Regions from separate parts of the Siminovitchia fortis genome, predicted to be linked through region 1. Evidence: riboswitches for the same ligand, from Rfam matches in the RefSeq annotation. Region 1 holds a riboswitch; the other holds the start of a gene.
The links. Region 1 has a riboswitch for glycine ahead of FS666_RS03955 (HesB/IscA family protein). Riboswitches for the same ligand answer to the same signal wherever they lie in the genome.
Positions count from the first base shown of each region.

Region 2: another riboswitch for glycine. It lies ahead of gcvT (glycine cleavage system aminomethyltransferase GcvT); the one in region 1 lies ahead of FS666_RS03955 (HesB/IscA family protein).

Region 1 covers NZ_VEKZ01000007.1:24,756-28,987, forward strand. Annotated here, with positions in the region: gene FS666_RS03945 (polysaccharide deacetylase family protein) at 1-572, opposite strand, end outside; gene purU (formyltetrahydrofolate deformylase) at 729-1,598, opposite strand; gene FS666_RS03955 (HesB/IscA family protein) at 1,864-2,169, opposite strand; glycine riboswitch at 2,462-2,557, opposite strand; glycine riboswitch at 2,558-2,660, opposite strand; gene sdaAA (L-serine ammonia-lyase, iron-sulfur-dependent, subunit alpha) at 2,686-3,579, opposite strand; gene FS666_RS03965 (serine dehydratase beta chain) at 3,585-4,079, opposite strand; gene glyA (serine hydroxymethyltransferase) at 4,097-4,232, opposite strand, start outside.
Region 2 covers NZ_VEKZ01000001.1:109,393-113,624, reverse strand. Annotated here, with positions in the region: gene FS666_RS00610 (DEAD/DEAH box helicase) at 1-1,321, opposite strand, end outside; glycine riboswitch at 1,457-1,549, shown strand; gene gcvT (glycine cleavage system aminomethyltransferase GcvT) at 1,723-2,829, shown strand; gene gcvPA (aminomethyl-transferring glycine dehydrogenase subunit GcvPA) at 2,851-4,194, shown strand; gene gcvPB (aminomethyl-transferring glycine dehydrogenase subunit GcvPB) at 4,191-4,232, shown strand, end outside.

The sequences.
Region 1 (4,232 bases):
ATTTTTTCCAATTTTATTTTTATATCCCGTAATTCTTTTGTGCAATTTACGGTCTCGGTTAGTCTTGGATGCGTCTCCGTATGGGATTGGACGCTTATGATGCCGGAATCACTGATTTCTTTTAATTCATTAACAGAAAGCCCTGATTGGCTGTTTATTTTTTTGCCGATCATAAAAATGGTGGCCCTCGGTTTGAAGGAAGCATCACTGATTTTCTTTAAGATGTGATAAGCATTCATGTTATTTTTATAGCCATCATCCAGTGTAATAATGATCGGCTTTTTGATATTTCCAATATGCGGCAGGTCTTCGAATGTAATCAGTGTAAATCCGGCGGATTTTAAATAAAGCAGCTGTTTCTCAAAATTTTCCGGTGTGACATACAATTCTTTCATGCCATTTCCTTTGTATTCATCGATCGCATGGTACATCAATATGGGAACACGATATCCATCTTTTGATGATGATGCCCCTGTCTCAACAGCTGATGCGATCTTTAACTGAACCATCCCTGTTAAAAACAAAATGATGAATGCACATACACTTTTCCTAAGTAATGAATGCTTTAACAATTTGATAGCCTCCCAAATCATCCTGTTCTTCAGTCAGGCCTATTGTGCCCTTAATGATTTTGGCTATCACGTCTTTGTTTATGTTTTTTCCTATTTGAATTTTTGCATAGGATGATGATCCAATCGGCAAATGTGTTTTCGTGAGCTGCAGGCAGTTTAAGTAAAAATGATCGTCTTATTCCCATGCACAATCACTTTATTTTCCACATGCCAGGCGACAGCATGGGCAAGGACCTGTTTTTCGACATGGCGGCCGGCAACTTTTAAATCTTCTGCTGTATAGCGGTGGGTAACCCGGATTACGTCCTGCTCGATGATCGGGCCCTCATCAAGATCATTTGTCACATAATGGGCGGTGGCGCCGATCAGTTTCACCCCGCGGTTAAATGCCCTTACATAAGGGTTCGCCCCTACAAATGCCGGCAAAAACGAATGGTGGATATTAATGATTCGATTCGGGAACTTAGAGATAAATTCAGGAGAAAGAATTTGCATATACCGCGCAAGGACAATGAAATCCACTTTTCCTTCCAGGAGTTCCAATGTCCGCTGTTCAGCCTCATCCTTTGTTTCCGCGCTTACCGGAATATGATAGTAAGGAATTCCTTCCCTTTCAACAATTTCCCTCAAATCATCGTGGTTGCTGATGACCATTGGTATGTCCGCGTCAATTTCACCTGACTTCACTCTCCAAATCAATTCCATCAGACAGGATTCCTGCTTGGTCACAAAAATGGCCATACGCTTTCTATCTCTTTTATTGTTTAACTGCCATTTCATCTTGTACTCTTCAGCGAGAGTTTGCATGTCTTCATGCAATTTGTCATAAGAGGCATCGAAATCGTTCAATTCAAATTCGATCCGCATAAAGACCATTCCTGCTTTCGGGTCTGTTGTATGCTGGTCAAATTGGACGATATTCGCCTGGTGCTCCAGCAAAAAATTGGACACTGTCGAAATAATTCCCGGTTTTTCCGGGCAGGAAATCAATAAGGTGGCCCTGTTTTTATTTTGTTCTGACTGCATAGCTATTCCTCCGTTTGTTTTTAATTAAATCCGGCCCGACTATGCATGGACCTTCATGCCGGCAGTCGCTAAAGCAGCCTCACCAAGGTTTTGGACAAAGTCGGATCCGGAAGTATAGTCTCGGCAATATCATTGCTGTTAAATCCCGCCCACAATGATAATCGATTTCGGCAGATCTGTCATTTGTAAAGCTTCAGATGACGTGATACATAGTTTCCATCCGGTGCAAGATCACGTCCCATCATTCCCTCTTATCTAATCTTTGTTATTCGATCTCAATCATACAGGCACCTGAGGAAAAACTTCCTCCAACGATAAAACCATTTTCCTCCGTGTAATCTATTTGCGTCTCCTCGTCCAGTTTGCGCAGGGTAAACCGGTCCATTCCGATTCGAATGCCTTTATACTCAATCACATGGTCATTTTTCCTCGGTTCATCCACAATGAACTTGAAAGACACCGACATCCCGCAGCCACCGGCAATTTCCGCATCAATCCGGGGGATTTGCCCTTCTTTTACGTCCAAATGTTCCAGCTTTTTCAAAGCTGCCTCCGTCAACGTAATATGCACTTTGATCCCTCCTCTTGGCTATTGTGTAAAACGAGATGACCGTACGAACGCAGTTTTCCGGGAAAACTTTTCAAAGACCGGTCATTAAGAAAAGCGCAAGGCGCCCGTCTATCGGCGACAAGCATAAGACGAGCGCTGAAGAAGGCGTAGTTTGCCTTCAGCAGCGATTGGCTTATGACCTCGAGCCGATGGCGCCTGAAGCTGGACACTACGTTAATCTTGTTTGAAGAGAAAATTCGGTAAAATTTTATGCTTTTTTAGCTTTCGAAAAAAGGACAGAAAAGGGCGGTTGTTCCCTTCTCTGTCCTTTTACCTGAGAGTTTAACCCCAATATTTTCCGGAGTTTTCCCCTTTGGCGGCGTCTTTCAGATCGCGCTCTCCAGAGTTGCGTCCGACTGTGGTTCTTCTGCCTGAGAGATTTGTTCCAAGGGGAATTTTTGGACCTTGCTCCTTCGGCGGCTTAGTTAAAAGCGCTCTCCCACAATCTTCACCCGCTATTTTTTTCCGTGAAGCCGCTCAGGCCCTCTTCAAACATGGTTTACCCAAAATTTTCTCCTTCATTTCTTCCCCGGTCGGCGTTGCCGCCAGTCCCCCCAGGGCGGTCTCTTTCAACGTACGGGGCATGCTTTTTCCGATATCGTACATCGCCCCAATGACTTCATCGAAGGGAATACGGCTCTCCAATCCGGCAAGGGCCATATCAGCGGAAGCAAATGCAATCGATGTACCGATCACATTCCGCTTGATGCAAGGCACTTCCACAAGCCCTGCCACCGGATCGCACACCAGCCCGAGAAGTGACTTGAGCGCCATCGCCCCTGCATTTGCCGCTTGTTCCGGGGTTCCCCCTCTCATTTCCACAATGGCGGCTGATGCCATGGCTGTCGCGGACCCCACCTCAGCCTGGCATCCTCCGGCGGCTCCGGAAATAAACGCACGGTTGGCAATCACATAGCCCATGGCGCTGGCCGTAAACAGTCCCATTACAAGCTGGTCAAAAGGAATATCGGTATTTTCCTTCAAGGCAAAGATACAGCCTGGAAGGACTCCGGCCGAACCAGCGGTAGGCGTAGCGACAATGACGCCCATCCGTGCATTCGTTTCAGAGGTGGCAAATGCATACTTCATTGCATCAACCATTAGGCTTCCTGTCATGTAATTCCCTTTTTCTTTATACTTTTGCATCAAGTACGCATCGCCGCCTGAAATGCCGCTCGGAGCAGGCGATGGATCTGCAATCCCGGATTCAACAGCTTCTTTCATTTTGAGGAGGCGTTCTTTCATCATGCCGAAAATCTCATCACTGCTTTTTCCTGTCTTCTGTCTTTCAGTCTCTATCATCAGCTCGGCAATCGTCATTTCTTTTTCTTGGCAAAGCTGAAGCAATTCCTCAATAGTATGAAAATCCATCCCTATCATCTCCGATCCTGAAGATACCTCTGTCTTATGGAGCCAATATCAATCTTGGAATTTAATAATATATCCGCCGGCTGTCCATTAATCAGGAAAATTTTCGAGACCCCTCCGCCAAGGGAAACGCCTCCAATTTCAGTTTGCTTGAACCTGTTTTCCATATTGACCAAAAGGGTGTTCGGATGTTCATAATACGGGCAGCTCTCTTCCAACTGGAAGGAAACATTCATTTTTTCCTGCTGCGCGAGTTCAAAAGCATGCCTGATTCCGGGATTATCTGTTCCAAGCCCCAGCAAGCCGCCTAGGACAGCCTTATCCGTTCCGTGGCCCTGATATGTTTCTGCAAAAGAATCGAAAAAAGTAATCTTTACAGACTCCGGGACTCCGCCAAAGAGATCGTGCCCAAACTTTCCGATCGATACAACCCCCGCTGTATGGGAGCTGGACGGCCCGACCATAATGGGTCCGATAATATCGAAGCAACTGTTAAAAACCATCTAAAACGCCTCCATATCTATCTGACCAACATTTTTTGGTAAAGAGGATGCGAATCACATAACTGCCTGATGCTTTCCTGCACTTTCCCTCTGACCGCGGGATCACCTTTGCTTTTTAAAATGTCGGCCATATTGGCAGCAATGACGTCCATG
Region 2 (4,232 bases), on a different contig from region 1:
TGACATGGCTGCAAAACTGGAGGTTGATTCCCTCGCCGCCTGCCTCTGTTGCTATAAGCACTTGCACTTGGTTCTTGAATAAATCCCTCATCCAGTCTTTTTTGCTTCGTTTAAAACCGCCGCGAAAGGGGACGGACTTTATCCCGTGCTGCTGAAGGAACCACTGCAGATATAATTGTGTTGCTCTATATTCGGTAAAAATGATCACTTTATCATCAATTTTTTTGATCAATTCCAAGGCTTTTTCCGCTTTGGAATTTCGAGTGACCGCATCGATCTTTTGCTGAATCAATTGTATGCATTTCATGTATTGGGCTGACGGATTTTCTTTTTGCAGCATGTTTTTTAAAGTGAAAAAAACGGCTTCCCTGCTGCTGCATGCTTCCCGCTGGAGCGTCATGATCGAAAATGCAGGCATGGGGATATCAGTTTGGCGCAGAAGGCCGATGGATTCATACAGATCCTTTTCCTCATTGTTGAAATGAATCGGAATCGTCTCGACATGGCGCTTGGTCCATTCAATGCCGGTATCAACCCTCCTGTTCCGGATCATCACTTTATTTACCAGGCTCTTTAAATGTTCATTTTCTTTGGCTGACAGCCTTTTATTTTTATACTTCTCCAAAAAGCTTGATTGGCTTCCAAGATGGCCCGGCTTTAACAAAGAGACAAGGTAAAAGATTTCTTCGATTTTATTCTGGATGGGCGTTGCCGTCAGCAAAAGGCAAAATTTCTTTTTAAGAGACTGCACAAACTCATAATTTTTTGTTCTATGGTTCTTCAGTTTATGCGCTTCGTCAATAATGATCAGGTCAAAGGCCTGCTCGGCGATGATTTCCTTATGGGGGCTCCTTTTCGCTGTGTCAATGGATGACACTACACAGTCATATCGTTCCCAGACATAACTTTTTGTGGCTGCAACGGCATGTATGTGAAATTTTGAATTCAATTCAAAGGTCCATTGGGAAACGAGGGATGCGGGCACCAGAATCAGGGCTCTTTTTACCAATCCCCTGATCATGTATTCTTTTAATACCAGTCCGGCTTCGATGGTTTTGCCGAGCCCCACTTCATCTGCCAATATGGCTTTTCCATTCATGTCCTCTATCACTCTTGCAGCAGTTTCTTTCTGATGAGGCAGAAGGGTTAATTCCGGCAGGTGCTTTGGTGCCACGAGCCCTTCGAAATCGGGAACAAGAAGATGCTTTTCTGCTGTCAAAGACAGATTAAACAGCTTTTGGTCCGCCCATGGCCCGTCCTTTTCAAACCGGTCCAAAAAACCGGGCATCCAATTCCGGTTGAAGTTGACTGTAACAGACATGATAGAACCTCCCGAAGATTTATCAGAAAAAATTTGAAAAGTATGGCAAAGAATGATACGATACAAGTGACAGAAAGCCATGAAAGCCATATACATATTTTTTAGTATAACCATTCTTGAAAAGAATATAGGCGAATGAAGGCAAGAGGAGAGACTGTGACATAAAACAGCGCCGAAGGAGCAAGCAAATCCCGCGAATCTCTCAGGCAAAAAGACTCTTGTCCGACGCAGCTCTGGAGAGTGTTCCACGCAGTGGAGCCACCAAAGGGGAAAGCCGGAACGCACCCGGTCAAACTTTCAGGTGCCAAGACAGAGAAACCTTTTACGGGGCTTTTCTGTCTTTTTTTATGCCCTTATACTGCACAGCAGCAAACTAAAATCCAAGGAGGAATGTAAAAACAATGTCCGAATTAAAGAAGACCCCATTATATCCTTTGTATAAAGAATATGGGGCCAAGACAATCGATTTTGGCGGTTGGGACATGCCGGTCCAATTTTCCGGCATTAAAGAAGAGCATGAGGCAGTAAGAAAGAATGCCGGTATTTTCGATGTATCCCATATGGGTGAAATCATTGTCAAGGGGAAAAACAGTCTCGACTTTCTGCAAAAAATGATGACGAACGATTTTTCCAGGCTTAAAGACGGAGGCGCCCTCTATACGGCGATGTGTTATGAAAATGGCGGTGTGGTTGATGATCTGCTTGTATACAAGCTGAGTGAAGAAGAATATTTCCTCGTCGTCAACGCTGCAAATACCGAAAAAGACTATGAATGGTTAAAGCAACATGCACCTGAAGGCGTCAGCGTTGAAAATGTTTCGGACCAATATGCATTGATCGCCATCCAGGGTCCGAAAGCCCAGTCAATCCTGCAGAAGCTTTCGAAAAATACAAATTTGGATGACATCGGTTTTTTCAAATTCAGGCATGATGTGGAACTGGACGGTGCCCATGCATTGGTTTCCCGTACGGGATATACAGGCGAGGATGGATTCGAGATCTATTGCCAAGCGGATGATGCGGAGAAATTGTGGAGAACCCTTTTAGAAATAGGCAAGGATGAAGGGCTTGTACCGTGCGGTTTGGGAGCCAGGGATACACTGCGGTTTGAAGCGGCGCTTCCATTGTACGGACAGGAACTTTCACCTGAAATCACACCATTGGAAGCGGGAATTGGTTTTGCCGTCAAGTTGAATAAAGAGGCCGATTTTATCGGCAAAGAGGCTTTGAAAAGGCAAAAGGAACAAGGTGTGGAAAGAAGGATTGCAGGAGTTGAAATGATCGACCGGGGGATCCCGAGAAACGGCTACAGGGTTTTTTCGGGCGATAAGGAAATTGGCTATGTCACCTCCGGAACACAATCTCCCACATTGAAGAAAAATATCGGCCTTGTTTTAATCGGCGCTGACTATAATGAAGAGGGAAATGAAGTGGAAATAGAAGTTCGTAAAAAACGCCTGAAAGCAAAAATCATTCAGACACCGTTTTATAAGCGCCCAAAAAAGTAGGATGGAGGAGAATGGAACATGATCAAACATCGTTATCTGCCCATGACAGAGCAGGATAAAAAAGAGATGCTGGAGGCGATCGGAGCGGATTCAATTGATGAGCTGTTTTCCGATATTCCGGAAAAGGTCCGGTTCAAAGGCGAATACAATATAAAACAAGCAAAATCAGAAACGGCATTAATGAAAGAGCTTGCAGGACTTGCAGCCCAAAATGCCGATTTGATAAACAATACAAGCTTCCTTGGGGCAGGGGTATACGATCACTATATCCCGGTAATTGTAGACCATGTAATATCCCGGTCGGAATTTTATACAGCCTATACTCCGTACCAGCCGGAAATTTCTCAGGGTGAACTGCAGGCTATCTTTGAATTCCAGACAATGATTTGTGAACTTACCGGAATGGACGTGGCCAATTCGTCGATGTACGACGGCGGCACTGCTCTTGCCGAAGCGGCGATGCTGAGCGCCGGGCATACAAGACGCAAAAAAGTGCTTGTATCGCAAACCGTGCATCCCGAATCCCGGGAAGTATTGAAAACTTATGCTAAGGGTCAGCATATCGACGTGGTTGAAATCCCGTACAAGGATGGCTTGACAGACATGGAAGCCTTGAAGTCCGAACTCGACAAAGACGTTGCTGCTGTCGTTGTCCAATATCCGAATTTTTTTGGTCTCATTGAGCCATTGAAGGACATTGAACCGCTTGTACATGATGTAAAAGCGCAATTCGTCGTATCCAGCAATCCTCTGGCGCTCGGCATTCTTGCCTCTCCGGGAAGCCTTGGCGCAGATATTGTCATAGGTGATGCCCAGCCATTTGGGATACCGGCAGCATTTGGCGGACCGCATTGCGGATATTTTGCCGTATCGAAAAAATTGATGAGAAAAGTACCGGGAAGACTGGTGGGACAAACAGTGGACGAGGAAGGAAAAAGAGGTTTTGTTTTGACGCTGCAGGCACGGGAGCAGCACATCCGCAGAGACAAAGCCACTTCCAATATTTGCTCGAACCAGGCGCTGAATGCGTTGGCCGCATCTGTGGCGATGACCGCATTAGGAAAAAAAGGCGTCAAAGAGATGTCCGCCCAAAATATTCAGAAAACGCATTATGCGAAAGAAGCTTTCAGGAAAAAAGGATTTGATCTTCCTCTGGATGGGTACCACTTCAACGAATTCGTTGTGAAGCTTAACAAACCGGTCCATGAGGTGAATGAAAGTCTTCTTGAAAAAGGCATCATCGGCGGTTATGATCTTGGGCGCGATTATCCGGAGCTTGAAAACCATATGCTTATTGCAGTAACAGAGCTGCGGACAAAAGAAGAGATCGATCAATTTATTACAGAATTGGGGGATCATCAATGAGTGAAGTGGTTATGCCGTTAATATTTGAAAAATCCACA